DNA from 2 places in the Allobosea sp. TAF32 genome. Region 2 is predicted to be linked to the other one. Evidence: predicted binding sites of a transcription regulator. Region 2 holds the regulator's gene; the other holds the start of a gene.

Region 1 (14,555 bases), on a different contig from region 2:
CGGGCAGCGTCAGCTGACCCGAGAAGCGCGGAACGAGACGGCAGGAGGAGACAGCACAAAAGCCTCCTCCGGCTGGAGATGCTCGGGTCGAACCCGAGCATGACGCCTGGGCTCAGGCCGCGGCCTTCGTCACCGCATCGACCACATCGTCCACGGCGCGCTCGACCAGATCGCGGTCGTCGCCCTCCGCCATGACGCGGATCACCGGTTCGGTTCCGGACGGGCGGATCACCAGGCGCCCGCTATCGCCCAGCAACTGCTTCGCCGCCTCGATCGCGCTGATCACGGGCTGTTCCTCCAGCGGCTTGCCGGCCTTGTAGCGCACATTCTTGAGAATCTGCGGCAGCGGCTCGAAGCAGTGGCAGACCTCCGAGACCGGCTTGTCCATCCGCTGGACCACCGCGAGCAGTTGCAGCGCTGCGACGAGGCCGTCGCCGGTCGTGCCGAAATCCGAAAGGATGATATGGCCGGACTGCTCGCCCCCAAGGTTGAAGCCGTGGTTGCGCATATGCTCCAGCACATAGCGGTCTCCGACCGCCGTGCGCGCCAATGAGAGGCCCAGCCCCGCCAGATAACGCTCCAGCCCGAGATTGGACATCACGGTTGCGACGATACCCGGGGCCGAGAGACGGCCGTCTTCCATCCAGCTGCGCGCGATCACGGCCATGAGCTGGTCGCCATCGACGATATGGCCGTGCTCGTCGACGATCAGCACGCGGTCGGCGTCGCCATCCAGCGCAATGCCGACATCGGCGCGCATCTCCTTGACCTTCTCGATCAGCGTCGAAGGATGGGTCGAGCCGATCTCGCGGTTGATGTTGAAGCCGTCGGGCTCGACGCCGATGGTGATGACCTCGGCGCCCAGCTCCCAGAGCGCTTGCGGCGCTACCTTATAGGCGGCGCCATTGGCGCAATCGAGCACGATGCGCAGGCCTTCAAGGCTCAGATTGCGTGGCAGCGTCCGCTTGGCGAACTCGACATAGCGCGCATCGGCACTGTCGATGCGCTTGGCCCGGCCGAGCGCCGGCGACGTCGCCAGGCGCGGGCCGAGATCGGCGTCGATCAGCGCCTCGATCTCCCGCTCGACCTCGTCGTTGAGCTTGTAGCCATCGGGCCCGAACAGCTTGATGCCGTTATCCTCATAGGCGTTGTGCGAGGCCGAGATCATCACGCCGAGATCCGCGCGCATTGAGCGCGTCAGCATGGCGACGGCCGGCGTCGGCATCGGGCCGAGCAGCAACACGTCCATGCCGACCGCGGTGAAACCGGCGACCATGGCATATTCGATCATATAGCCGGAGAGGCGGGTATCCTTGCCGATCACGACCCGATGGCGATATTCGCCGCGGCGGAAGGCGAGCCCAGTCGCCTGGCCGACCTTCATGGCAAGGTCGGGCGTGATGACGCCGTTCGCGCGCCCGCGAATGCCGTCGGTTCCGAAATATTTGCGCGTCATTGCGTTCCGCTTCCGAGGGGCTGCAACGCCCGATTGTGCGTGTTCTATAGCCAAAAAATCTTTCCGCCTTCTCACAAATTATGACGGAACGTGACATCGTGGCCGGTCAAACAGAAAGGGCGGCCGCTGAGGCCGCCCGTTCCTTCAACGCTGCTTGATGCATCAGACCTGCGGCTGCGGCTCCATGCCCGCATCCGGCTCGCCGCGCTTGCGGCCCTTGCCGGCGCTCGGCACGGCCGAACCGCGCGGGGCGTGCGGGGTGTCGTCGAGATCGCGCGAGGGGCGCTTGCCGGCGATCAGGTCGCGGATCTCCTCGCCCGTCAGCGTCTCGAATTCGAGCAGCGCCTCGGCCACCGAAACGAACTCGTCATGGTGCTCGGTCAGGATCTTCTTGGCGTCCTGATAGCCATTGTCGACGAGGCGCTTGACCTCGGCGTCGATCTTCTGGGCGGTTGCCTCGGAGACCGACTGGCTGCGGCCCATCGACATGCCCAGGAAGACCTCTTCCTGGTTGTCGCCATAGGCGACCATGCCGAGCTCGTCCGAATAGCCCATCTGCGTGACCATGGCCTTGGCCATCTTGGTCGCCTGCTGGATGTCGCCGGTCGCGCCTGAGGTGACGTTCTCGCGGCCGAAGGTCATCTCCTCCGCCACGCGCCCACCCATGGCGACCGCGAGCTGCGAGGTGAACTCCTTGAACTTCATCGAGTAGCGGTCGCCCTCCGGCAGGAACTTGACCATGCCGAGCGCACGGCCGCGCGGAATGATCGTCGCCTTGTGGACGGGGATGCCGGCCGGGACATAGAGACCGACGATCGCATGGCCGGCCTCGTGATAGGCGGTCAGCTTCTTCTCTTCCTCGGACATCGCCATCGACTTGCGCTCGGCGCCCATCATGACCTTGTCCTTGGCGTCCTCGAACTCGGCATGGGTGACCATGCGCTTGCCACGACGGGCCGCCAGCAGCGCGGCTTCGTTGACGAGATTCATCAGGTCCGCGCCGGAGAAGCCGGGGGTGCCACGGGCGAGGATCTTGAGATCGACGTCAGGGGCCATCGGCACCTTGCGGACATGAACCTTGAGGATCTTCTCGCGGCCGGCAACATCCGGGTTCGGCACGACGATCTGGCGGTCGAAGCGGCCCGGGCGCAGCAGCGCCGGGTCGAGCACGTCCGGACGGTTGGTCGCGGCGATGATGATCACGCCCTCGTTCGGCTCGAAGCCGTCCATCTCGACGAGGAGCTGGTTCAGCGTCTGCTCGCGCTCGTCATTGCCGCCGCCGAGGCCAGCGCCGCGATGACGGCCGACCGCGTCGATTTCGTCGATGAAGATGATGCAGGGCGCATTCTTCTTGGCCTGCTCGAACATGTCGCGGACGCGGCTCGCGCCGACGCCGACGAACATCTCGACGAAATCAGAGCCCGAGATGGTGAAGAACGGCACATTGGCCTCACCCGCGACGGCGCGCGCCGTGAGGGTCTTGCCGGTGCCGGGAGGGCCGACGAGCAGCACGCCGCGCGGGATGCGCCCGCCCAGCCGCTGGAACTTCTGCGGATCACGCAGGAACTCGACGATCTCCTGCAGGTCTTCCTTGGCCTCGTCGATGCCCGCGACGTCCTCGAAGGTGACGCGGCCATGCGCCTCGGTCAGCAGCTTGGCCTTCGACTTGCCGAAGCCCATCGCCCGGCCGGCGCCATTCTGCATCTGGCGGGACATGAAGATCCACAGGCCGATGAAGATGACGAAGGGCAGCGAATTGACCAGCAGCGCCATGAACCACGGCGTGCCCTCGGACGGCGCACGGGCCGACACCTGCACACCCTTCTGCGCCATGGTCTTCAGGAGGTTGGGGTCGCCATAGGGCGCATAGGTCACGAAATTGCGGCCATCGGAGAAGCTGCCGGAAATCTCCTGTCCGGCAACCACGACATTGGCGACACGCCCGGCTTCAGCCTCGTTGATGAGCTGGCTGTAGGGGATTTCGTTGGTGCTCGCGCGCTGGCTTGGGCTCTGGAACAGAGTCACCAGCGCCAGGACGAGAAGGAAAATCACCACCCAGAGGGCGAAATTACGAAAATTCGGATTCATCACCAGTCCGATCGGGCCTGCCGGACCAACCGGATAAGGCCAAGGGTTTACTGGACTAATCTAGGAGCGGCGGTCGCCCTTGCCAAGGGAAACAGAAGACGTAGGGGCACTAAGATGTCGCAGGGTGAACCCCGCGTCGCCGCGGCGGCTCCCGTTCGAGGAGCAGAACGCCGTCGGAGCCGAGCCTTATCATGCAGCCGGACAATGTCCGTCTCATGGCAGAACCTGTCTTCGTCGCGGCACGCAGCGCCTGCACGCAATCCTCCAGCCGTTCCAGCCGACGGTAGCGGTCGCCGGTGGTCACGATGGCATCGAGCGCCCGCCCGACCACGCGCAGAACGATCTCGTCCGGCTCAGCCATCAGCGCCGAAAAATCGAGCCGCAGCCGGTCCTCGCCCGCCTCTCGCGGCAAATCGACCGCTGCAAACACGGCCTGCGCGCGCTGGCTCGCCGCAGCGTCCAGCCGCGCCATCCTTTCCGCCATCCGCCCGAAGCGCTCGGCCGTCAGCCCCTCCTCAGCGAGAACCGGCATGATCTCGCGCCAGCGAACACGCTCGAAGCGCTGGTCGGCATTGCTCGGATCGCTGGCGAAAGGAAGGCCCCGCGCCCGGGCGGCCGCAATGAGCCGCGCCTTCGGGAGGCCGAGAAGCGGGCGGATGAGCTTGACACCGTCCTTCACGGTTCGGGCCCGCATCCCGACGAGACCGGACGGGCCGGAGCCATGGGCGAGCCGCATCAGCATCGTCTCGGCCTGATCGTCGAGCGTGTGGGCAGTCACGAGAGCGGCGCCGCCGAGCCGCTTCGCCTCTCCCGCCAGCAGCGCGTAACGGGCGTGCCGGGCCGCAGCCTGGATACCCCTTGCGGGCTTCTCTCCCTCCCAGCGCAGGATCGCATGCGCGATGCCGAGGCGCGCGCACAGCGCGGCGACGGCGGCGGCCTCCGCCGCGGCCTCCGGCCTCAAGCCATGGTCGACGGTCGCGGCATGGAGCAAGGGCCGGCCCGGAGCGCGCGCCCATTCGGCCAGCAGCCCCAGCAACGCGACCGAATCCGGTCCGCCTGAAACCGCCGCGAGCAGAGAGCGCTCCTGCGTCAGCCCCAGAAAGAGTTCGCCGGCCTCGACAGGCGAGACGGGCGGCACATACGTTTCATTCTGTGGCAGCGCGCTCAAGCGCAGCCGGAGCGACGGCGCTCGCGCGCCACGCCCTGACGCACCGCATTGGACGCCGACGGATAATCGACGCCGACCTTGGCATAGGTCGCGCAGGCCTGGTCCTTGGCGCCGAGCCCGTTCAGCGCCATGCCGAGCTTGAGTAGGCTGTCCGGCGCCTTGGTCGCCTTCGGCGATTCCCGCGAGATCTTCAGGAACTGTTCGGCCGCCTCGCGATAGCGCTGCCGCTGCAGATAGCTCTCGCCGAGCCAATAGGTGGCGTCGACCGCCAGCCGGTCGCGCGGATAGCTCTGCAGGAACTGGCGAAAGCCCATCTCGGCCTGCTCGTATTCCCGGCGCTGAAGCGAGGCGAAGGCGAGGTCGTAGGCCTCCTTGGCGCTCTGCGGACCGCTGGCGGCCGCGACGCTCGCCCCCCGCGGCATGGCCTGCGACAGGCCGCCCTGTGGAACGGGGCGTCCGACGCCCTGCAGGTCGAGCGGCCGGCCCGTGGCCGGTCCGCCACCATCCTCATCCTCGATGATGCCGGCGATCCCGCCGCCGAGCTGCTGCGGCGCACCGGCCGCGCCCTGCTGCATCGTCGGATCGAAGGCGTCGCCACGGCGCTGACGCTGCGGCGCCGCAGGGGCGCCACCACTCGGCGCTGCCGCACCTGGACGCCCGCCGCCCTTCTCGTTCAGGCGGAAATCGACATCTTCCTGGAACTTGCGCACCTGTTCGCTGAGGCGGCGGTTCTCGAACTGGAGCTGCTCGATCTGGCCGGACATCTGGCGCAGCTGGTTCTCCAGCCGCGTCGTGCGCACCAGCAGGTCAGCGGCATCCTGCGCCGAGCCGGGCACGGCCCCGCCGAACAGCGCAGCGGCACAAGCGAGCGCACCCAGCCCCGAACGGGAAAGATGACGGGCAAGGATCGAAGGAAGCATCGATGAAACCGGTTTTCCGAACATGTCGCGCTTTCCTATATCACTTGCTCACCACGGCCAAAATATGAACATTTTCATGGCGCCCCCGCACATTTGGGCGCGGGCCGGAAAATCGCCTCTGGCGCTTTGCCGGCGGCTTGCTTACATTGGCGAAGCGGGGCTGCCTGGTGCGTGAGAGACAGCATTCCCCGGGCCCATACGACTCCCTAGGGAGCTGTCCCTGTCCGGATCCTTGGAACCGGACACACGGCGCCCACCTACTTCTGTAGGTGTCCCGGGATTCAAAACTCCACGGCCGAGGTGGCTCCGCAGCCTGACCATGACGACGACGCGTCCCGATACGCCTTTCATCCCCCCGGTCTCCCCTTCCCCACGCAAGGCCGCGCTTCGCGACGCCGCACTGACCCGCCGCGACGCGCTGGATCTCGACAGCCGGCTCGACTGGGATCAGGACATCGCCGCCCGCGTCCTCGCTCTGCCCGTCTGGGACAGCCCCGGCCCGGTCTCCGCCTATTGGCCGATGCGCTCGGAGGCCGATCCGCGCCCGATCCTCGAAGCGCTGCATGGACGCGGTTTGCCGCTCTGCCTGCCGGCAATCGTCGAGAAGCGCATGATCTTCCGCCGTTGGGCGCCCTATGAGCCGATCGTGCCCGGCGGCTTCGGCACGCTCGTACCGGCTCCCGCCGAGCCCGAGACGAAGCCCGCCATCCTGATCGTGCCGCTCGCAGCCTTCGACCGGCGCGGCCACCGCATCGGCTACGGCAAGGGCTATTACGACCGGGCTCTGACGGAGCTGGGGCCGACCGTCAGCATCGGCATCGGCTACGCCGCACAGGAGATCGAGGCCATGCCGGACGAGCCGCATGACCGACGCCTCGACTGGATCGTGACCGAGCGCGACACCATCCGCTGCGGTTGATTCCGGCAGGCTTTCGGGTCACGGAAGAGGACAGAACTGCCATTCCACAGCCCTCATCCTGAGGAGCCGCGGAACGCGGCGTCTCGAAGGATGTTTCAGTGGGCTCCCGCACCTCCTGGAACATCCTTCGGGACTCGCCTTCGGCGCTCCTCAGGATGTGGGCTTGTATGGCCAACCGCCTTTGCGCGTCCGGAGTCCACATGCGTTTTCTCTTCCTCGGTGACATCGTCGGCCGCCCCGGCCGGATCGCGGTTCAGGAGCGTTTGCCGGCACTGCGCGAGGCCTGGAAGCTCGACTGCGTCGTCATCAACGGCGAGAACTCCGCCGGCGGCTTCGGCATCACCGAGGCGATCTGCGACGAGATCCTCGCCGCCGGCGCTGATGTCGTCACCCTCGGCAACCATTCCTGGGACCAGCGCGAGGCGCTTGTCTTCATCACCAGGCAGGACCGGCTGATCCGCCCGGCGAACTACCCGCCCGGCACGCCCGGCCGCGGCGCCACCGTGATCGAGGCGCGCAACGGCGCCCGCGTCCTCGTCGTCAACGTCATGGGCCGGCTCTTCATGGACCCGCTCGACGACCCCTTCGCCGCAGTCGAGCGCGAGCTCGCCGCTTGCCCGCTCGGCGAGGTCGCGGACGCCGTCATCGTCGACGTTCATGCCGAGGCGACGAGCGAAAAGCAGGCCATGGCCTATTTCCTCGATGGCCGCGCCAGCCTCGTCGTCGGCACCCACACCCACGCACCGACCTCCGACACACGCATCCTCCCGGCAGGCACGGCCTATCAGTCCGATGCCGGGATGTGCGGCGATTATGATTCCGTGCTCGGCATGCAGAAGGACGAGCCGGTGCGCCGCTTCCTGCAGAAGGTGCCGGGCGCGCGGCTGGAGCCGGCCACCGGCGAAGGCACGCTGTCTGGCGTCGCAGTCGATATCGATGATGCGACCGGTCTCGCGAAGGCGGTCTGGGCCGTGCGGGTCGGCCCGCATCTCAGCGAGGCCCTGCCCGGCTGGGCGCAGGGCTGACCCACAGGAGCCTGCGCGTCTCAGACCGCGCGGTGCTGGCGAACCAGATCGTCGAAGGCGTGGTTCAGGCTCTCGGCTTGGCGGGACAGGGTGCCCGCCACGTCGAGCACGTCATGCACCGCCTTGCCGGCCTGCTGTGCGCGGTCGTTCAGGTGCACGATGGTTTCGGCGTTGGCCTGCGTGCCCATCGCCGCCTGATCGGCGCTGCGGGCGATTTCCTGCGTGGCGGCGCGCTGCTCGTCGATGCTGGCCGCGACCGCGCCGGCGATGCCGTTCACCTGGCTGACGAAGGCGACGATGCTCTCGATCGCCGTCACCGCCTCGCGCGTCGCCGCCTGCATGGCCGGGACCTGGGCCGCGATTTCGTCCGTGGCCTTGGCGGTGCGTGATGACAGCTGCTTCACCTCCGTAGCCACCACCGCGAAGCCCCGCCCGGTCTCGCCGGCGCGTGCGGCCTCGATCGTGGCATTGAGCGCAAGCAGATTGGTCTGGCTGGCGATCGTCTGGATCATCTCCACGACCGAGCCGATCGTCTCCGCCGAAAGAGCAAGACTCTTGACGATGGCATCGGTCTTCTGGGCCGCGACATGGGCCTCATGCGCCATGGTCGAGGCCCGCACCACCTCCGCCGCGACATGGTCGAGAGAGATCGACAGCTCGTTCGTCGCGGTCGCGACATTGCTGACATTGTCCGAAGCGCTGCCCGCCGCCCCCGCGGCCCGTTTGGCCTGCGCGCTGGTCTCGCCGACCACGTCCTCGACCGAGGCCGCGAGCCGCTCCACCTTGCCGGCGCTCGCATTCACCGCGCCGACAACCTCTCTCACCGTGACCTCGAACGCCTCGATCTGCTGGCGCGTGCGGTCGCGGTTCTCCTGCTGGACGACGGCATAGGTCTCGAGCAGCAGCTCCAGGTCGAGCTGGGTCGCCTTGGAGAGCGCCGTGCGCGTCGCGATCCGCCGGTCGAGCTCGCGTCTCTGCCAGAAGCTCGACAGCCCCATCATGCTCTGCCGGTCGAGCCCGAGCTCGACGATGATCGCGTTCGAGACGATCGCGTGGCAGATCACTACCGCATAGATCGGCACGCCATGGTCGTGAAAGGCAGTCGCCAACTTTCGCGCCGACTCGATGTAACCCTCCCGAAGATCGCCGGAAGCGAGCCTGATCCAGTGCGCCAGCCGCCGCTCGTGGACGTCCGGCTGGCGCAGAGCCTGCGCAATTTCCGGCCAGGGCGCGAATTGCTCGTGCAGTTCCTCAAGCAGTTGCGGCAGCCGGTTACGCGCGAAGCCCGACAGCGAAGCGAGAAGCTCGATATCCTCGTTGAAGATCCGGAAGGCGCGAAAGCGGTGTTCCTGCGCGGCGATGGAGTTGGATGTCACTGGTTCACGAGCTTGAAAGATGACGGCGTGGCGCACCGGCATGTTGCTCGGCCATGGCAAAGAATGGCTTAACGGCCGCTTCGCCGTCGATCTCGCCAACGAGAGCCCACTGGCGCTTGCCTGTCCCGGAAATCGGCGCCTATAAGGCCGTTCCGATCGCCCCGGCGCGCCGCGGGCGGTGTTTCCATGGTTCCATCATCTCAAAGGGCAGCGAGTCCCCATGGCCGGCCATTCACAGTTCAAGAACATCATGCACCGCAAGGGCAAGCAGGACGCGGTGCGCTCCAAGCTGTTCTCGAAGCTGGCCCGCGAAATCACCGTCGCCGCCAAGATGGGCATGCCCGATATCAACATGAACCCGCGGCTGCGCATGGCGGTTCTCGCCGCCCGCGCCGAGAACATGCCGAAGGACAATATCCAGCGCGCCATCAACAAGGCCGCCGGCGGCGAAGGCGATAACTACGACGAAGTTCGCTACGAAGGCTACGGCCCGGGCGGCGCCGCCGTCATCGTCGAGGCGCTGACCGACAATCGCAACCGCACCGCCTCCGCCGTCCGCTCCTACTTCACCAAGGCCGGCGGCGCGCTCGGTGAGAGCAACTCGGTTTCCTTCATGTTCAACCGCGTCGGCGAGGTCAGCTATCCACCGGAGGCCGGCGACGCCGACAAGGTCATGGAAGCCGCGATCGAAGCCGGCGCCGACGATGTCGCCTCGGACGAGAGCGGCCATGTCATCACCTGCGCCTTCGACGCGCTGAACGAAGTTTCCAAGGCGCTTGAAGCTTCGCTTGGCGCCCCCGCCTCGGCCAAGCCGGTCTGGCGGCCGACCACGACCGCCCCGCTCGATGAGGAAAAAGCGGCATCGATGATGCGGTTGATGGAAGCGCTCGACAATGACGACGACGTCCAGAACGTCTTCGCCAATTTCGAGATCGCCGACGACATCATGGCCAAGCTCAGCGCCTGATATCAGCCTGCGTCATTCTCGGGCTTGACCCGAGAATGACGCGCCGGAAAAACGCCCGCACCTCCTCGTCACGAGATGCTCGGGTCAAGCCCGAGCATGACGGCCTTCATCGCCCGATCAGCGCATCCCAGAGCGGCAGGCTGATCAGCGCGCTCAGGAAGATCACCAGATAGGCGCCGCGCCGGAAGCTCTGCTCCGAGGCGAGGCGGAAGCCATGCGTGCCGGCCCACAGCCCGATGCCGTAGACCGCGAAGAGCGGCACCGCCATCAGTAGCGCGCCGAAGATGAGAATGCCCTTCCACCACAGCACGGCGCCGCTGATCAGCGTGGAAACGCCGAAGAAGGCCTGCATATTGGCCCGCGTCTTGTGCCGGTCGTTGCGCTGGGCGCCAAGCCAGAACACCGCGAGCGGCATGCCGCCGATCGAGGCCATGCCATTGAACAGGCCCGACAGCGCGCCCACCCCGAGCGAGAGCGGGATCGTCGGGCGCCCGTGATAGCGCCAGCCCGAGGCCATCAGCCCGACGGCGGCCAGCACCAGCGCGGCCAGCAGCCAGCGCATGGTTTCGCGGTCGAGCCAGATCAAGAGCCAGATGCCGGCCGGCAGGGCCAGGGTCGCCGTCAGCAGAAGCGGCAGGATCTCGCTCCATTCGGCCCGCCGGGCGCTTCTCGCCGCGATCGGCAGGGCGAAGGGCAGGTCGATGAACCAGATCAGCCCTAGCGCCGCCACCGGCCCGAGCACCATCGAGGCCAGCGGCATGAACACCATCGCAAAGCCGAAGCCGGTGAAGCCGCGCACCAACCCACCGAGCAGCGTCGCTGCGAGCAGGACGGCGATGCCGTCATAGGTCAGGCCGGGCATGAAGGCGGAGAGGCTGAAAGGCATGGCGTCGCATATGAGTAAGGCCGATCCGGCGAACCATGCCCGCCACGCTCCGGCAAGAACAACTTTCCTTTTTGATGCGATCGATGAGCGGAATTCATCTCCGCCCAAGTTCCGGGCGGGACAAATCCGAAACATCCGTTAGCTTGAGCCCGTCATGGCACCCGCGATTCGCATCATCGGCATCGACCCCGGCCTTCGGAAGACCGGCTGGGGCGTCGTCGTCTCGGAAGGCAGCAAGCTCTCCTTCGTCGCCTGCGGCTGCGTCGAGAGCGACGGCAGCCTCCCGCTCGGCGAACGCCTCCGGCAGTTGCACGAGGGACTGCACAAGATCATTGCCGCGCATTGCCCGCATGAGGCAGCGGTGGAAGAGACCTTCATCAACCGCGATCCGCAATCGGCGCTGAAGCTCGGCCAGGCCCGCGGCATCGCGCTGGTCGTGCCCTCGCTCGCGGGGTTGAGCGTCGCCGAATACGCCGCCAACCTCGTCAAGAAGACGGTGGTCGGCGTCGGCCACGCCGACAAGAAGCAGGTGCAGGCGATGATCCGCGTCTTGCTGCCGAAGGCCGAGACACGCTCGGCCGACGCGGCGGACGCGCTCGCCGTCGCGATCTGCCATGCCCAGCATCGCGGCATGAAGGCATTGGTCGCGCAGATGCGGGCGGCGGGTTGAGCGTGGCGGCCGGGGGACAGACACGATGATCGGCAAGCTCAAGGGCCTGATCGATTCCTACGGCGAGGACCACGTCATCATCGACGTGCAGGGCGTCGGCTATGTCGTGCAGTGCTCGGCGCGCACGCTCCAACGCCTGCCCAAGCCCGGCGAGGCGGCAGCGCTCTCGATCGAGACCCATGTCCGCGAGGATGCGATCCGCCTCTACGGCTTCATGTCCGACGTCGAGCGCGATTGGTTCCGGCTGATGCAGGTGGTGCAGGGCGTCGGCGCCAAGGTCGCGCTCGCCATCCTCTCGACGCTCGATCCCGGCAGCCTCGCGACCGCCATCGCCACCAACGACAAGGCCGCGATCGCCCGCGCGCCCGGCGTCGGCCCCAAGCTCGCCCAGCGGCTCTGCGCCGAGCTCAAGGACAAGGCGCCGGCCTTCGGCCATATCGACCCCGGGGTCGTCCAGCTTTCGGGCGCACTAGAAGACAGGAAGCTGCCGCAGCCCATTGCCGACGCCGTCTCGGCTCTCGCCAATCTCGGCTATCCTCAGGCCCAGGCCGTGGTCGCCGTGGCGGCTGCCGCCAAGGCGGCCGGCGACGGTGCCGGCACGGCCCAGCTGATCAAGCTGGGTCTAAAGGAACTGGCGAAGTGAGCGCACCGCCCGACGAGCTGGAACTGCGCATCGTCACCGACAAGACCGAGCTGTGTCGCATCATGCTGGCGAGTTGGGGCTCGCACAGCATGATGATCGACCTGCATGTCTATGACGTCGCCGAGATCGACGCGCTCGGCTTGTTCGAGCGCGATGGCAGGACGGCGGCATTGGCGAGCTGGACGGCGAGAGGCGACACCGCCTATCTCTGCGCGCTCCATTCGCTCCGTCCCGGCGAAGGCGTGGCGATCCAGATGCTCGACGCCGTCATCGCGGCCGCACGGATAGCGGGCGCGAAGAAGCTCAAGGCCATGCTGACCAACGACAACATGCCCGGCATGACCTTCTATCAGCGCCGCGGCTTTCGCCTTTCGGGGCTTTATCTCGAAGCCATCGACGCCTATCGCTCGGTCGTGCCGACGATCATCAAGACGGGTTACAAGGACATTCCGATCCACGACGCGCTCGAACTGGAGATGGCGCTGTGAGCGACCCCAAGCGCTCCGGGTTGCTGACGGCCGAACGCCGCGACGACGACAGCGAAACCTCGCTGCGGCCGCTCTCGCTCGCCGACTTCACCGGCCAGGCGGGCGGAGGCAACGCCGCCACGACACAACTCATCAAGCTGAGGCTCAAGGAGCTGGCGAAGTGAAGGTCGATGAAAAGCATATGCTTTCCAGTGCCGTTCAATTTTTCCTTGCTGGAGAGCGCTTAACACAAAGCATTAAATTTGCAGATTATCCCGAGCATATACTGATACCTTCGAACATAATTATGTATTCATTATCAGTAGAGATTATTCTGAAATTTTTTGCATATAAAATAAATCAAAATGTCATACACGGCCACATTATCAGTGAACTGTATAATTCATTGCCATTGCAAGATCAGGAACTAATCGCCTCTACTCCGCCAATCGGACCGACAAACGCAGGCGATCTATCTGATGACCTACGCTCCATAGATGGGAAAAATAGCGCTGGACGAAAAAAGAGCGCGTTTGAACTCTGGCGCTACGGCTATGAGAACGTCGAAATCAACCCTATATCGATAAATATACTACGTGATTTTTTTATATCGGCCCACAACGCTTCTCGGGTGAGATTTCCAAACTTGTCATCTTCTTATGAAGACGCCTGGGGTGGACTTAAATTTGACGATAGATGGAATGCTTGGCCTAGCGTGTGGTTCGAGGCTGTAGGATATGAAGAAGGTATGCAAGCGCAGGACGACAAGCGTATATTTCACGAAATTCTTCGTGAAAAAAAAGAATGACTAGTCCTCCTCGTCTCCTCTCCGCCGACAAGCGCGACGACGACAGCGAAACCTCGCTGCGGCCCCTCTCGCTCGCCGATTTCACCGGCCAGGCGGCCGCGCGCGCCAATCTCCAGGTCTTCATCAACGCCGCCAAGAGTCGGGGTGACGCCCTCGACCACGTTCTCTTCGTCGGCCCGCCCGGCCTCGGCAAGACGACGCTGGCCCAGATCGTGGCGCGCGAACTCGGCGTCAATTTCCGCTCGACTTCCGGGCCGGTCATCGCCAAGGCCGGCGACCTCGCCGCCCAGCTCACCAATCTCGAAGAGCGCGACGTGCTCTTCATCGACGAGATCCACCGCCTCAACCCCGCCGTCGAGGAAATCCTCTATCCGGCGATGGAGGATTACCAGCTCGACCTCATCATCGGCGAAGGCCCGGCGGCGCGCTCGGTCAAGATTGACCTGCCCAAATTCACGCTCGTCGGCGCCACCACCCGCGCCGGCTTGCTGACGACGCCGCTGCGCGACCGCTTCGGCATCCCCATTCGCTTGCAGTTCTACACGGTCGAGGAACTGCAGGGCATCGTCGCCCGCGGCGCCCGCGTGCTCGGCGTGCCGATGTCCGATGATGGCGCCAACGAGATCGCCAAGCGCTCGCGCGGCACGCCGCGCATCGCCGGACGGCTGCTCCGGCGCGTACGCGATTTCGCCATCGTCGACGGCGACCCGATCGTCACCCGCAAAGTCGCCGACAAGGCATTGTCGCTGCTCGATGTCGACGCCATCGGCCTCGACCAGATGGATCGGCGCTACCTGACGACGGTCGCCATCAATTTCGGCGGCGGCCCGGTCGGGATCGAGACGATCGCGGCCTCGCTCTCCGAGCCGCGCGACGCGATCGAGGAGATCATCGAGCCCTTCCTGCTCCAGCAGGGCTTCATCCAGCGCACGCCGCGCGGGCGGCTGCTGACCCCTCATGCCTTCCGCCATCTCGGCATGCCCGAGCCCTCACGCGAAACGGCGCAGTTCGGGCTGTTCGGAAACGACGAGGATGAGGCGTGAAACGGCTCCTTTGGAATTTCGCGCTCGCGCTCGCCCTGACCGGCCTTTTCGCTGTCCTTGCGGTTTCGGCCAGAGCCGACGACGATGTTCCGCGCGGGCCGGTGGAAGAAGGCTACGCT
Region 2 (14,555 bases):
ACGCGACCAATGCCGAGACCTTCGGCGATACGAGCTTCAAGCCGGCGCTCGGCTCGGGCCCCTATGCGGTCAGCGAGGTCCGGCCCGGCGAATCGCTGACGCTGAAGCGGCGGAAGGATTTCTGGGCAGAGGACCATCCACTGACCCGCGGGCTCTTCAATGCCGACGAGATTCGCTACGATTTCTACCGGGATTCCAACGCCTTGTTCGAGGCGTTCAAGGCGGGGCTCTACGACGTCCGGCTCGAGGGTGATCCGACGCGCTGGATGACCGGCTACGACATCCCCGCGGTGCGTGACGGGCGCATCATCAGACAGACCCTGCATTTCGACACGCCCAAGGGCATGACGGGGCTCGTCTTCAACACGCGCCGGCCGGTGTTCTCCGCCGTCCGGGTGCGCGAGGCGCTCGGCCTGTTGTTCGATTTCGAATGGGTCAACCGCAACCTGTTCCACGGCGTCTATCGACGCGCCGGCAGCTTCTTTTCCGATTCCCCTCTGTCCGCCCTCGGCGTCGCCGCCGACACGCGCGAGAAGGCATTGCTCGCCGCCTTTCCTGATGCGGTGCGCGAGGATATCCTTTCAGGCACTTGGAAACCCTCCGAAACCGATGGCTCTGGCCGCGACCGCGAGCAGGCGCGCAGGGCGCTCGACCTGCTCCAGGCCGCCGGCTATGCGCTGCAGGACGGCGTATTGCGCAACGGCAAGAGCGAACCCTTCGCCTTCGAGATCACCGTGACCAGCCGTCCGCAGGAGCGGCTGGCGCTGAACTTTGCGCAGTCGCTCGGCCGCCTCGGCATCGCCGCAAATGTCCGGCTGATCGACGACGTCCAGTATTGGCGCCGGCTTTCGGCCTTCGATTTCGACATGGTCCAGTGGACCTGGCCGGCCTCCGCTTCGCCCGGCAACGAGCAGATCGGGCGCTGGGGCGCGGCGAATGCCGAGCGCAGGGGCTCTCTCAACTACGCCGGGGTGCGATCGCCCGCCATCGATGCGGTGCTGCAGGCCCTGCTCGGCGCCCGCGAACGCGAGGATTTCGTCGCCGCCGTGCGCGCGCTCGACCGGCTGCTGCTCTCGGGCTTCTACGTCGTGCCGCTCTACTACCTGCCCGACACCTGGCTCGCCCTTGCGCGCGACGTAGTGATGGCAGGGCGCCAGCCGGCCTATTTTCTCTCCACTGAAACGCTGGCGCGCCTCCCGGCCACGCCGGCTCCGGCGAATTGAAGGGCCGTCGATGCGAGCAGAACAGGACGAGGCTTCCGCCCTGCTCGATGGGCTCGATATCGACACGCTGCTCAAGGCCCTGACGCGCAGGCGCGGCTACGAGGCAGCCCTGCGCGATCCGCCGGGGCGGCGCGGCTGGAGCGACGTAAGCCCGGCCTCGATCAATTTCCTGCAACTCGATCAACGGATCGACCAGCTTGCAAGGCTTCTTGCCGCCAACAAGGGACAGCCGGGCGCGAGCGTGGCGATCCTGGCTCCGCTGGGACCCGAAGCGGTCGTTTCCTTGCTCGCCTGCCTGCGTGCCGGCCTCTCCCCGCTGATGCTGCCGCTGCACGGCAACGAGCTTGAGCTACTGCGCCTCATTGAATCTTCAGGCGCGGTCATGGCTCTCGGCGTCAGCCGCGTTGGACCCTTGCGACCGCTGTTGACGCTGCGCAATCTCGCGATGCGCGCCTTCAGCACCCGCTTCGTCGGCGGCTTTGGCCCGGACGTGCCAGATGGCGTCGCGCCGCTCGACGCGCTCCTGGCCAATGCGAGCCTGCATCCCCTGCCCGGTCCGGTCGAGCGGCCCTGGCTGCAGGTTGCCGATGCCATCTCGCTCCAGGGTCCGCAGCGTATCTCGGAGCGGGAGATTCTCGGAAAGGCGCTCGAGATCTCGCGGGCACTGAAGCCGATGACCTCCTCGCGGATCGTCAGCACACTTGTCGGCGGTGATCTCGCGGCGCTCGCAAGCGGCCCGGGCATGGCGATGCTCACCGGCGTCGAATTGCTGCCCCTCGGCCTCTTCCACCTCGGCGATCTACAGGCCTGCATCGAAGGCGGCCGCTCCGTTCATCTCGTGCTGCCGGGCAATATGGAGCCGGCGCTCGCCCATTCGCGCCTGGCGGGGCACCCGGCGCTCGCCAGCCTCGTTTTCGTGCAGCGGACCGGCGGCGGGCTCGCCTATCCGGCAATTGATCGCCCCGATCTCGCCATCGTCGATATCGCGGCGCATAGTGCTTCGGACATCACCGTCGCGAGGCGCCAGACGCCCAGGAGTTAGAACGCGCCGGGACGATGACGGGGCGAATTCTGGGGAGTGTTCACCATGTTTTCCGTCGGTCTTGTTCTGCTCTCTCTCTCGGCGAGCCCGACTCTTCCCGTCGCCGACTCGGTGCCGCGCTTTGACATCAACGCCTCCTGCGGCAGCGCCGACAAATCGGCCACGGGTATCGGCCGCCCCGCCAGTGCCTGCCGCGACGATGAGGAAAAGGCCCGCAACGCACTGGAAGCCCGCTGGTCGGAATACCCGGCCCGAGCCCGGACAACCTGCACCGAGGGCGCGAGCCTTGGCGGCCCGCCGAGCTATGTCCAGCTCATCACCTGCCTGGAACTGACGAAGAAATAGACGTGCCGCCGGGGAGCATCGCGGCGCGCAGCAACAGGTAGAGCACCGACGCATTGAGCAAGTGCCAAAGCCAATGCGTTCCGAGCGGCAGGGCGCCGCACAGCGGGCCGTCCATGCTGCGCAACGCCAACGAGGCTGCGAAAGCCGCGCCGGCGATCGCCAATGGGCTCCGCTGTCGCGAGAGCGCAGCAACACGCGGCATGGCCGAAGCGACGCCGACGAGCCCCAGCAGAAACGCCGCATAACCGGCAGAGCCTGCCACCGTCGCTGGCAGAATTGCCCGCCCCGCCCAAGAGAGACCGAGGGCGAGGCCGAAGAAGGCCAGCGTGCCGATGGCCGTTACCCACCCGGGCGCTCCGAGGAACCGTGCAAGAGCGAAGGCGAAATAACCGAAGGCGAACAGTTGGATCGGCAAGACATCGGCCAGCACCGTCCAGCGGTTCGGCATGGTGTGAAACAGGAAAGAGCCGATCCCGATCGCGAAGACGAGAAGGATGAATGCGAGCACGATACCGTCGCGACGGCCCTGCCGGCGCCAGAGCCGGAAAGCCATCAGCGCCGCCAGAAGAAAGGCGCCATTTGTCACGGCGTTGACGGGCTCGGCCCAAAAGCTCGCATCGAGTCTTTCGCAATAGCCGAACTGCATCGATCCGCCCCTTGATCGCTCCCACCGAAGCCAGCTGTTGCGACAGCTTCATGTCGCATGCCGGCTTGCCTTGCAGCCGCCACTTCCGCAAAGCTCGCGCGCTCATTCCGGGGAAGACCAATATGCGCGGCCTTTATCTCCCGCTTTCCGTAATCCTCATGCTGGCAGCCGGAGCAACAGCACCGGCCTTTGCCAACCCCGAGACCTGCGCGAATCTCTGGACCGCCCGCAACGAGATCTACAAGGCGCAAGGCTACTGCTTCCGCACCCAGCGTGCGACCGCGGCCTTCGGCAATGCCGGCTGCCAGTACGACGCGATCGAGGACGTGCCGCTCTCGGCCAATGACCGCCGCTTGATTGCCGACATCGTTCGGCAGGAGCGGTCGTTACGCTGCCCGCGCTGACTCAAAGGTCGCTGACAGCGATTGTCTGTGGAAGGCAGGGCTGCCCTGCGTCCAGCGCGAGCGAGGCCATGCTAGAAGCCCCGGTCGCGCGCCTGCGCCCGACCAAACAAGGCGATTCAAGACCGGTATGACGACAGCGATCGAGATGGGAACGACAAGGACCGGCGAGCCCGGTCTGATCGATCTCGCCGAATTGCTGGCGACGCGCCTGCTCGTCCAGGGCAATTCCGGCTCGGGCAAGTCGCATCTGCTGCGCCGCCTGCTGGAGCAGAGCGCGCCGCTCGTCCAGCAGGCAATCATCGATCCCGAAGGCGATTTCGTCTCGCTGGCCGACCAGTTCGGCCATGTGGTGGTCGATGCCGAATGCGGCGAGGCAGAATTGCAGCGCGTCGCGCTGCGCGTGCGCCAGCACCGCGTCTCGGTGGTGCTCAACCTCGAAAATCTCGAGGCCGACGAGCAGCTGCGCGCCACCGCCGCCTTCCTCGGTGGGCTCTTCGACGTCGACCGCTCGCTCTGGTTCCCGATGCTGATCGTCGTCGACGAAGCCCAGCTCTTCGCCCCCGTGATGGCAGGCGAGGCTTCGGACGAAGCGCGTAGGCTGTCGCTCGGCGCCATGACCAATCTGATGTGCCGGGGCCGCAAGCGCGGTCTCGCGGGCGTCATCGCGACGCAGCGCCTCGCCAAGCTCGCCAAGAACGTCGCCGCGGAAGCCTCCAACTTCCTGATGGGTCGCACCTTCCTCGATATCGACATGGCCCGCGCCGCCGATTTGCTCGGCATGGACCGCCGCCAGGCCGAGATGTTCCGCGACCTGGAGCGCGGGCAATTCGTGGCGCTGGGCCCCGCCCTGTCGAAGCGCCCGCTGCCGCTCAGGATCGGCGCGGTGTCTTCTGTCGATCGCGGAGGCGCACCGGGGCTGATGCCGCTGCCCGAGCAGGCGCCGGAAGAGGCCGGCAAGCTGATCTTCACGCCCGGCGCGGACGAGCCGCCGCCGATGGCAAGGCCGGTGCGCCCAGCACCGCGCCCGCGCCCGGACCCGAACGAGGTGCTGCGCCGGATCGAGACCTACCGCCCGGCCCCCCAGCCGGAACCCGAGCCGGAGATCGAGCTCGAGCCGGAAGAGCGCGAGGCGACCATGGTCGAGATCCTGCGCGAACTGATGGCCGACCCGGAGGCCCGCTCGCGACAGGTCGCGGTGCTCTATCAGGATTTCACCGTGCGCTGCCGCATGCGCCGGCTGGGTCGGACGAATCTGAGCCTCGAAGAGTTCCGCCGCAGGCTCGCCGTAGCGCGGGCCGGTGTCAGCGACAGCGTCGCGACCAGCGAGGGCTGGCAGGCGGCAGTGGCTGCCTCGGGCACGCTGCCCGAGGACCTGCAGGGGCTCTTCCTCTACATCGCCCGCACCGCGATCGAAGGCAGGCCCTGCCCCAGCGATGCCGAGCTCGCCGAAGTCTATGGCAGCCATTCGCCCAGCCGGGCGCGGCGCCTGCTCGGCTACATCGAAGAGCGCGGCCTGATCGTCTGCCATGTCGATTTCCGCGGCCTGCGAACGCTCGCCCTCCCCGCGCTGGGCGTCGAGACCGCACCGGGTCAGGCGCAGCCGCGGACGGCCGGGATGCCGCGCAGCGCCCGCGGCTAAACGTATCTCGTCTATCTCCCGAACCGCGCCGTCATCCCGGGCTTGACCCGGGATCGATGCCGGAGCGCGTCCGGCGCAGCTTGAGGCATGGACCCTGGACCTCCGCTTCGCCGCGTCCGGGATGACACGCTCCTTCTTCTGAAGTTCACTAGCTTCGGCGCCCCGCCTTTCGGCACGATGACTTCAACTCACGAATGCTGTTCCGCTCGGCGCACTAATCGCATTCGCTTCGAGCCGCCATGTTCCCGCCACCACAGGAGATCTGGATCATGGAATACCGGCGTTTAGGCCATTCGGGGCTCAAGGTTCCCGCCCTGAGTTTCGGCGCGGGCACCTTCGGCGGACAGGGGCCGCTCTTCAGTGCCTGGGGCAATACCGACGCTCGGGAGGCGCGCCGCCTCGTCGACATCTGCCTTGAAGCAGGGTTGAACCTCTTCGACACGGCGGACGTCTATTCGAGCGGCGCCTCCGAGGAGGTCCTCGGCGAGGCGATCAAGGGACGGCGCGACAAGGTGCTGATCTCGACCAAAACCACCTTGCCTATGGGCGACGGCCCGAACGATGCCGGCTCGTCGCGCAGCCGCCTGATCAAGGCGACCGAGGACGCGCTGCGCCGGCTCGGCACCGACTATATCGACCTGCTGCAGCTGCATGCCTTCGATGCCGGCACGCCGGTCGAAGAGGTTCTCTCGACCCTCGACGCGCTCGTCAGGGCCGGGAAGCTTCGCCATGTCGGCGTCTCCAACTTTTCGGGCTGGCAGCTGATGAAGTCGCTGGCTGCCGCCGAGCGCCATGGCTGGCCGCGCTATGTCGCGCATCAGGTCTATTACTCGCTCGTCGGGCGCGATTACGAATGGGAGCTGATGCCGCTCGGCCTCGATCAGGGGGTCGGCGCGTTGGTCTGGAGCCCGCTCGGCTGGGGCCGCCTCACCGGCAAGATCAGGCGCGGCCAGCCGCTGCCCGCCGGCAGCCGCCTGCATGAAACCGCCGAATTCGGCCCACCGGTCGAGGACGAGCAGCTCTACGCTATCGTCGACGTGCTCGATGCCATCGCACAGGAGACCGGCAAGAGCGTGCCGCAGGTCGCGATCAACTGGCTGCTGCAGCGCCCGACGGTCTCCTCCGTCATCATCGGCGCCCGCGACGAACAGCAATTGCGCGACAATCTCGGCGCCGTCGGCTGGAACCTGACGACCGAGCAGGTCGCGCGGCTCGATGCCGCGAGCGTCCGCACGGCGCCCTACCCCTATTTCCCCTATCGGCGGCAGGAGGCCTTCGCTCGCCTCAATCCACCGGCGGTCTAAAGTCGAGCGCGGCCCGCGCAAAACTTGACCACCCCGCCTCCGAACGTGCATGACCTCAAGCCGTATTCACAGGTCCGGCCATGCGCGTTCTGTTGATCGACAACTACGACAGCTTCACCTGGAACCTGGTCCACCTCATCGGTGGCCTGGGGGCCGAGGTCGATGTCTGGCGCAACGACGCGCTGTCGGTCGAGGAAGCGCTGGGCAGCGAGCATGATGCGATCGTGCTCTCGCCCGGTCCCTGCACACCCAACGAGGCCGGAATCTGCCTCGACGTGGTCCGGCAGGGTGCCGGCCGCAAGCCGATCTTCGGCGTCTGCCTCGGCCTGCAGGCGATGGGGCAGGCCTTCGGCGGTGACGTCGTGCGGGCGCCCGTGCCGATGCACGGCAAGGTTTCGCCGATCCGGCACAAATCACGCGGCCTGTTCCGCGGCATCAACGGGCCGCTGCAGGCGACGCGCTACCACTCCCTCGTGGTCGACCGCGATTCCTGCCCAACCGTCTTCGACATCGAGGCCGAGACCGATGACGGCCTGATCATGGCGCTCTCGCACCGGGAGCTGCCGGTCCACGGCGTCCAGTTCCACCCGGAGAGCATCGCCTCCGAGCATGGCGCGACGATCCTGCGGAATTTCCTCGATCTCGCCCAGCGATGGCGCAGCGAGCACGAAGCCGCCGCCCTGACCCCATCAGCCTGAATTCCGCAGAGATTCCATGGACGACTTCAAACCCTTCATCGCCAAGGTCGCGACCGGAGCGACGCTCTCGCGCGAGGAGGCGCGGGACGCCTTCGACACGATCCTCTCGGGCGAGGTCACCAATGCGCAGTCCGCCGCCTTCCTGATGGCGCTGCGCGTGCGCGGCGAGACGATTGAGGAGATCGCCGGCGCGGTCGGCGCAATGCGCGGCAAGATGCTGCCGGTGAAGGCGCCGGCCGAGGCGATCGACATCGTCGGCACCGGTGGCGATTCCTCCGGCTCCTACAATGTCTCGACGCTGGCCTCGATCATCACCGCCGCCTGCGGCGTGCCCGTCGCCAAGCATGGCAACCGCGCGGCCTCCTCGCGCTCGGGTGCCGCGGACGTGCTGACCGCGCTCGGCGTCAGGGTGGGGCTGGATTCGGCCGGCACGGAGCGCTGCATTGCCGAGGCCGGGGTCGGCTTCATGTTCGCGCCGACGCATCACGCCTCGATGCGCCATGTCGCGCCCGTGCGCACCGAACTCGGCACGCGCACGATCTTCAACCTGCTCGGCCCGCTCTCCAACCCGGCCGGCGTCAAGCGCCAGTTGATCGGCGCCTTCTCCGAGACCTGGCTCGAGCCGATGGTCAAGGTGCTGGCCTCGCTCGGCTCGACCCGCGTCTGGGCCGTGCACGGCTCCGACGGGCTCGACGAGATCACCACCACCGGCCCGACCCGCGTCGTCTCGCTCGATAGCGGCAGGATCGAGAGCTTCACGATCAGCCCCGCCGATGTCGGCCTTGAGCCGGCCAGGCCGGAGGTGCTGCGCGGCGGCACGCCCGAGCAGAACGCGGCTGCGCTGAACGCCGTGCTGGCCGGCGAGAGAACCGGCTTCCGCGACATCGCTGCCTTCAATGCGGCGGCGGCGCTACTGGTCGCCGGCAAGGCCGCGAACCTGAAGGACGGCTTCGCCCAGGCGACGGCGGCCCTCGATTCCGGCAAGGCCAAGGCGACGCTCGACGCCCTGATCAAAGCCTCGAACGCGTGAGGGCGGCATGACCGACATCCTCGCCAAGATCGAAGCCTATAAGCGCCAGGAGATCGCGGCCGCCAAGGCCGCGGTGCCGCAGGCCGAGATCGAACGCCGTGCCCGCGCGGCCGCCAAACCGCGCGGCTTCGCCGATGCGCTCGCCGCCAAGCTCGCGGACGGCAAGCCGGCCCTGATCGCCGAGATCAAGAAGGCCAGCCCGTCCAAGGGGCTGATCCGCGCCGATTTCGACCCGCCTTCGCTCGCCCGCGCCTATGCCGCCGGCGGCGCCGCCTGTCTTTCGGTACTCACCGACGCGCCCTCCTTCCAGGGCCAGCCGGAATTCCTGACACAGGCGCGCGAGGCCTCCGGCCTGCCGGCGCTGCGCAAGGATTTCCTCTACGAGCCCTATCAGGTCTACGAAGCCCGCAGTTGGGGCGCCGACTGCGTCCTGATCATCATGGCCGGCGTAGACGACGACACCGCCCGGGCGCTGAACGAAACCGCTCGCGATCTCGGCATGGACGTGCTCGTCGAAGTGCATGACGACGCCGAGCTCGACCGCGCGCTCAAGCTCGAAAGCCGGCTGCTCGGCATCAACAACCGCGACCTCCGCAGCTTCCACGTCGACCTCGCCGTGACCGAGCGGCTGGCGCCGCGCGTCCCGGCCGACCGCATCATCATCGGCGAGAGCGGCATCTTTGCCCATGCCGACATCGCCCGTCTCAACAAGGCCGGCGTCAACAGCTTCCTCGTCGGCGAGAGCCTGATGCGGCAGGCGGACGTCACAGCGGCGACGCGGACCCTGCTGACCGGCCAGGCTCAAGAGAACGCGGCGTGAGCCGGCTCAGCCATCTCGACGCCCAAGGCCAGGCGCATATGGTCGATGTCGGCGACAAGGCCGAGACGACCCGCACGGCAATAGCCGAGGGCAGCGTCGTGATGGCGCCGGAGACGATCGCGATCGTGCGCGACGGCAACGCCAAGAAGGGCGACGTGCTCGGCACGGCGCGCCTCGCCGGCATCATGGCCGCCAAGCGCACGCATGAGCTGATTCCGCTCTGCCACCCACTGCTGCTCAGCAAGATCGCCGTCGATCTCGAACTGGACGAGGCCTTGCCGGGCGTGCGCGTGCGCGCCGAGGTGAAGATGAAGGGCCAGACCGGCGTCGAGATGGAGGCGCTCACCGCCGTCTCCGTCGCCTGTCTCACAGTCTACGACATGGTCAAGGCGGTCGACCGGGCGATGCGGATCGAGAATATCCGGTTGCTTCACAAATCCGGCGGCCAGTCCGGCGACTACGAGGCGAAAGCCCGCTGATGGCGCTCACCCCGGTCCCCGTCGCGCGCAAGGCGCTGCTCGACAGCGTTCCGGGGCCGATCGGGGCGGAAACCCTGCCGCTCGCGCAATGCGCCTGGCGGGTGCTCGCAGCCGATCTGAAGGCGCTCAGAACTCAGCCGCCCTTCGCCAACTCCGCCATGGATGGCTATGCCGTGCGTGCCGACGACATGGCCGAAGGTGCGACGCTTGCCGTGATCGGCGAATCCGCCGCCGGCCGGGCCTATGAGGGCACGGTTGGACCGGGACAGGCCGTGCGCATCTTCACCGGCGCGCCGATGCCGGAGGGCGCCGACACGATCCTAATGCAGGAAGACGCAGACGGCGTCGGTAGCCCGGAGATCCGCGTGCGGGTGTCGCCGGCCAAGGGCAAATTCCTGCGCGCAGCGGGCCTCGATTTCCACGAAGGCGACGTCCTGCTGAAGGCCGGGCGCGTGCTCGACAGCGCAGCGCTCGGGCTAGCCGCCGCGATGGGACATCCGACGCTGCCAGTCCGGCGCAAGCCGTTGGTCGCGATTCTCGCCACCGGCGACGAACTGGTGGCGCCGGGCGATCCGGTCGGGCGCGACCAGATCGTCGCCTCGAACTCCTTCGCCCTTGCCGCGCTGGTCGAGAAGGCCGGCGGCGCAGTGCTCGATCTCGGCATCGCCCGCGACGACCATGCCGACCTCGCGGCCAAGATCGCTCAGGCGCGCGACGCCGACGCCAACGTGCTGATCACGCTCGGCGGCGCCTCGGTGGGTGCCCACGATCTCGTACAGGAAGCGCTGACGCGGGCCGGGATGTCGCTTGGCTTCTGGAAGATCGCGATGCGACCGGGCAAGCCGATGATGACCGGCCGGCTCGGCCGGATGGTCGTGGTCGGGCTTCCCGGAAACCCGGTCTCCTCGATCGTCTGCGGCCACCTCTTCGTGCTGCCGCTGATCGAAGCCCTGCTCGGCCTGGCCGATGCGGATCGCGATCGCAGCATCCCCGCCCGCCTCGGCCGCGACCTGCCGGGCAATGACGAGCGTGAGGATTATCTGCGCTCGGAGCTGGCGCTGACGCCCGATGGTTGGGTTGCAACGCCTTTCGACCGGCAGGATTCCTCCATGCTCGGCACATTGGCGCGGGCGCAGGCGCTGACGATCCGCCCGGCCCATGCTGCGCCGGCCAGGATAGGCGACCTCTGCCGTATCCTGCCGCTGCTGTAGACAGGCGCCCTCGCGCGAACGGGTTGCGGAACACAAGGCGAACAGTTATGGTGTTCGTGATTTGTTTCGAATCTACGCTTTTCCGGGGCCGGCGGGATCATGCTGACACGCAAGCAACACGAACTCCTGCGCTTCATCCAGGAACGCTTGCGTGAGAGCGGGGTGCCGCCCTCCTTCGACGAGATGAAGGACGCGCTCGATCTGCGCTCGAAATCCGGCATCCACCGGCTGATCATGGCGCTGGAGGAGCGCGGCTTCATCCGCCGCCTGCCCAACCGGGCGCGTGCGCTCGAAGTCATCAAGATGCCCGATGGACTCGGTACGCCGCAGCAGCGGCCGCGTTTCAGCCCTGCGGTCGTCCAGGGCGGGCTCGGCACGCAGCCCAATCTCGGCAAACCCCGCCCCACCGCCGATGAGGACAGCCGTTCCTCCATCGCGATCCCGGTCATGGGCCGCATCGCCGCCGGCACACCGATTTCGGCCATTCAGAACCGCAGCCACACCGTCTCGTTGCCGCCCGACATGCTCGGCTCCGGCGAGCATTACGCGCTCGAAGTGCGCGGTGACTCGATGGTCGAAGCCGGCATCCTCGACGGCGACACCGTCATCATCCGCAAGCAGGACTCGGCCAATACCGGCGATATCGTCGTGGCACTGATCGACGACGAGGAGGCGACACTCAAGCGGCTGCGCAAACGCGGCTCCTCGATCGCGCTCGAAGCCGCCAATCCCGCCTATGAGACGCGTGTGCTTGGGCCGGACCGGGTCAAGATTCAGGGCCGCCTCGTCAATCTGATGCGGCGTTACTGAAGCCGCTCGACCTCGGCTTCGCCATCGGCGGATGCTGGCGGAATGCTGATGCTCGTTGCAGCGGGCGCCGCCAGACGCGGTTCGCGTCGGCGGCTCCACGGCCGATCGGCTGCGCTGGGCTCTGAGATGCGGCTGCTCCATCCCGACGCCGTGCGGTAGAGCGAGGTCGCGCCGTCGCGTGACAGTCCCATTCGCTCGATCAGCCGCGCCTTGCAGGCGCCGCTCCAGGGAATGGCGGTGACGACGAGGTCGGCCCGCAGGCAGTCCTCGATGATCGCCAACCGGTCGCGCGTGTAGGAAACCGTGCGCTTGTCAGCCGTTTGCGCAACACAACCCAGCTGATCGCAAGCGATGCCGGCGCGCAGCGTCGGATCGTCCGGCGAGCGGCTGTCGCCATCGGCACCCAGCCATTGCTGCAGCACGAAGCGGCTGGGCTTGCCGGCGACCGCAAGGCGTCCATCGGGGGCCCGCACAGCAAGCCCCGAGCCGTCGCGTTCGATCAGGATTTCCGGCCGCTCCGGCTTTCCGGCGATGGCGACGCCGAGCACGATGGGGACCGCCGCCAGCCAGCGCCAGGCCGTGGTCCAAAGCGTCAGCCAAAGCAACGCCAGCACGAAGCAGGTCAGCACGACCGGGCTGAAGGCGGCGATCATCACGGTGGAATGGTCGATGCTTGCCACCCAGTGCGCCACCTTGAGCACGACGTCGGACGCCAGCCCCATCAGCGCCCAGGCGGGCCAGTCCAGCCCGAAGGGATAGGCCAGCACGCCGAACACCGCCGCCGGCATGACGAAGAGCGAGACGAAGGGCAGCGCCATCGCGTTGCCGAGCAGGCCGAAAGGATTGAAGGTCTGGAAGTGATAGGCCCCGAAAGGCGCTGTTGCGGCCGTCGCCAGCAAGGTGGTGACGATGATGCCGAGCGCCGCTGCCCAGACCGGCCCGAGCGGCCATGGCAGGCTCGGGGGCGGCTCCGTGCATTTTCGGCTCTCCCAGCGTTCGGCAAAGGCGATCAGGGCCGCAACCGCGCCGAATGACATCTGGAAGCTCGGTCCGAGCAGCGCCTCCGGCTCGCGCAGCAGCACGATCATGGCGGCGAGAGAGAGATTGCGCATGCTCAGTGCAGCACGATCGACGAGGATCGCGCCGAGCATCACCAGCGTCATGATCAGCGAGCGTTCGGTCGCGACGTCACTGCCTGAAAAGATGCAGTAGGCGGTCGCGCCGAGCATCGCCGCGACGGCCGCGATCTTCTTGATCGGCCAGCGCAGCGCGGCAGTCTGGGAGAGCGCCAGCAGGGCGCGCACCAGCCAGAAAATCGTCCCGGCCGCGAGAACCATGTGCAGGCCTGAGATCGAGACGATGTGGTAGATCCCGGCCGCGCGCAGGTCATTGTTCGTCGCCTCGGTGATCAGGCCGCGCTTCCCCGTGACAAGGGCTGCAGCGACCGCCCCGCCCTGCCCGCCGCCCACTTCGGCGATGCGCCGGGTCAACGCGTTGCGGGCCCGGTCGATCGTGACATCGACGGCAAGGCGCGTCGGCATTGGATGCGGCGCGGGCGCCGACGCGATCTTGCCTGCGATACTGCCGACTGCGCCGATGCCGCGGAAGAAGGCATCGCGCCCGAAATCGTAACCGCCCGCCCGAGCTGGCCCCGGTGGAGGCAGGAGCCGCGCCGTCGCCGCGATATGATCCCCCGGAGCGACCGAGCCGGCGCGGATATTGACGCGCACGCGCCTTGGACGCTCCGCGGCCGGCATTCCGGCGAATTCCGTTAACAGCAGGACAATGCGGGCGCCGTTGTCGCGTGCCTCCACGCTCTCGACGAAACCCGTCACCTTGCCGATTCGCGGCCGTTCCAGCATCGGCGCGGCGATATCGGCCGTCCGCCAGACGCCGGCGGCAAAACCCGCGAAGGCGGCGGCCACCGCCAGACAGGCCATCGAGGCGAACCGACGGGTTCGCAGCGCGAACGCGAAGATCGCGCTGAGCGCGAAGCCGGTCAGAGGCGCCCACAAAGCCGGCTCACGATCTGCCGCGAAATAAAGTAGGATGCCGACGCCCGTCGCCACAGGCAGCCATAGGAACGGGCGGCGACGCTCCGCCTCCAATTCGAGCGCCTGACCGAACCGGGCCTGCCAGTGGTTGAACCAGGCTTTGAAGCGAACGGAGATCAGCCAGGGCGCGAGCAGGCGCAAAGGCAAGGCCTCGGCTCGCGCGCCGCGCGGCATGTCCTGCCCCGGCGGCCCCGGCTGCATTCTCCGCCCCTCCCCCGCCGGCGCAGCAATTTGACCGCTTAACCTTTCCGGCCAAGCCATGTTACAGGGCGCGCGCCGGTTGTCATGTCATGACCTGCGCCATTTCCCTGTCTTGCCCCGGGCGGCTCGTGCCGCCCGGCCGGAGTTGCCTTCCATGAGCAATGCCGTCGTCACGCGCTTTGCGCCCTCGCCCACCGGTTTCCTGCATATCGGCGGAGCCCGCACGGCGCTGTTCAACTGGCTCTATGCCCGCCGGCAAGGCGGCAAGATGCTGCTGCGCATCGAGGACACCGACCGCGAACGCTCGACCGACGCAGCCATCGCCGCGATTCTCGACGGGCTGGAATGGCTCGGCCTCGATTGGGACGGCCAGACCGTCTATCAGTTCCAGCGCGCGGCGCGCCACCGGGAGGTCGCCGAGCAGATGCTCGCCGCCGGCAGGGCCTATTACTGCTATGCCAGCCCGGCCGAGCTCGAGGAGATGCGCGAGAAGGCGCGCGCCGAGGGCAAGCCGCTGCGCTATGACGGGCGCTGGCGTGATCGCGATCCGTCGACCGCGCCGGAAGGCGTGAAGCCGGTGATCCGCCTCAAGGCGCCGCAGACCGGCGAGACCGTAGTCAATGACGAGGTCCAGGGCCGCGTCGTCTGG

Evidence for each region. Region 2 encodes LexA, which represses DNA repair genes until DNA is damaged. Its sites were predicted from a motif close to TGTTCNNNNTGTGTTCNG; they were not measured.
Region 1: a site for LexA is predicted at 10,922-10,939, ahead of ruvC (crossover junction endodeoxyribonuclease RuvC). Genes of this name have one in related genera too.

What each region holds. Positions count from the first base shown of each region.
Region 1 is NZ_JBFRDM010000002.1:50,329-64,883, forward strand. It holds gene glmM (phosphoglucosamine mutase) at 113-1,456, opposite strand; gene ftsH (ATP-dependent zinc metalloprotease FtsH) at 1,619-3,544, opposite strand; gene tilS (tRNA lysidine(34) synthetase TilS) at 3,654-4,682, opposite strand; gene ybgF (tol-pal system protein YbgF) at 4,709-5,632, opposite strand; RNA gene ssrS (6S RNA) at 5,787-5,943, shown strand; gene AB4Z16_RS04685 (5-formyltetrahydrofolate cyclo-ligase) at 5,952-6,551, shown strand; gene AB4Z16_RS04690 (TIGR00282 family metallophosphoesterase) at 6,752-7,576, shown strand; gene AB4Z16_RS04695 (methyl-accepting chemotaxis protein) at 7,597-8,952, opposite strand; gene AB4Z16_RS04700 (YebC/PmpR family DNA-binding transcriptional regulator) at 9,173-9,919, shown strand; gene AB4Z16_RS04705 (sulfite exporter TauE/SafE family protein) at 10,026-10,805, opposite strand; gene ruvC (crossover junction endodeoxyribonuclease RuvC) at 10,960-11,475, shown strand; gene ruvA (Holliday junction branch migration protein RuvA) at 11,501-12,118, shown strand; gene AB4Z16_RS04720 (GNAT family N-acetyltransferase) at 12,115-12,606, shown strand; gene AB4Z16_RS04725 (hypothetical protein) at 12,603-12,770, shown strand; gene AB4Z16_RS04730 (hypothetical protein) at 12,767-13,393, shown strand; gene ruvB (Holliday junction branch migration DNA helicase RuvB) at 13,390-14,436, shown strand; gene AB4Z16_RS04740 (DUF3828 domain-containing protein) at 14,433-14,555, shown strand, end outside.
Region 2 is NZ_JBFRDM010000008.1:37,474-52,028, forward strand. It holds gene AB4Z16_RS17270 (extracellular solute-binding protein) at 1-1,223, shown strand, start outside; gene AB4Z16_RS17275 (AMP-binding protein) at 1,234-2,265, shown strand; gene AB4Z16_RS17280 (hypothetical protein) at 2,311-2,610, shown strand; gene AB4Z16_RS17285 (ceramidase domain-containing protein) at 2,582-3,256, opposite strand; gene AB4Z16_RS17290 (YARHG domain-containing protein) at 3,379-3,660, shown strand; gene AB4Z16_RS17295 (helicase HerA domain-containing protein) at 3,788-5,299, shown strand; gene AB4Z16_RS17300 (aldo/keto reductase) at 5,569-6,603, shown strand; gene AB4Z16_RS17305 (anthranilate synthase component II) at 6,684-7,301, shown strand; gene trpD (anthranilate phosphoribosyltransferase) at 7,318-8,331, shown strand; gene trpC (indole-3-glycerol phosphate synthase TrpC) at 8,339-9,151, shown strand; gene moaC (cyclic pyranopterin monophosphate synthase MoaC) at 9,148-9,630, shown strand; gene AB4Z16_RS17325 (molybdopterin molybdotransferase MoeA) at 9,630-10,841, shown strand; gene lexA (transcriptional repressor LexA) at 10,941-11,651, shown strand; gene AB4Z16_RS17335 (ComEC/Rec2 family competence protein) at 11,645-13,906, opposite strand; gene gltX (glutamate--tRNA ligase) at 14,061-14,555, shown strand, end outside.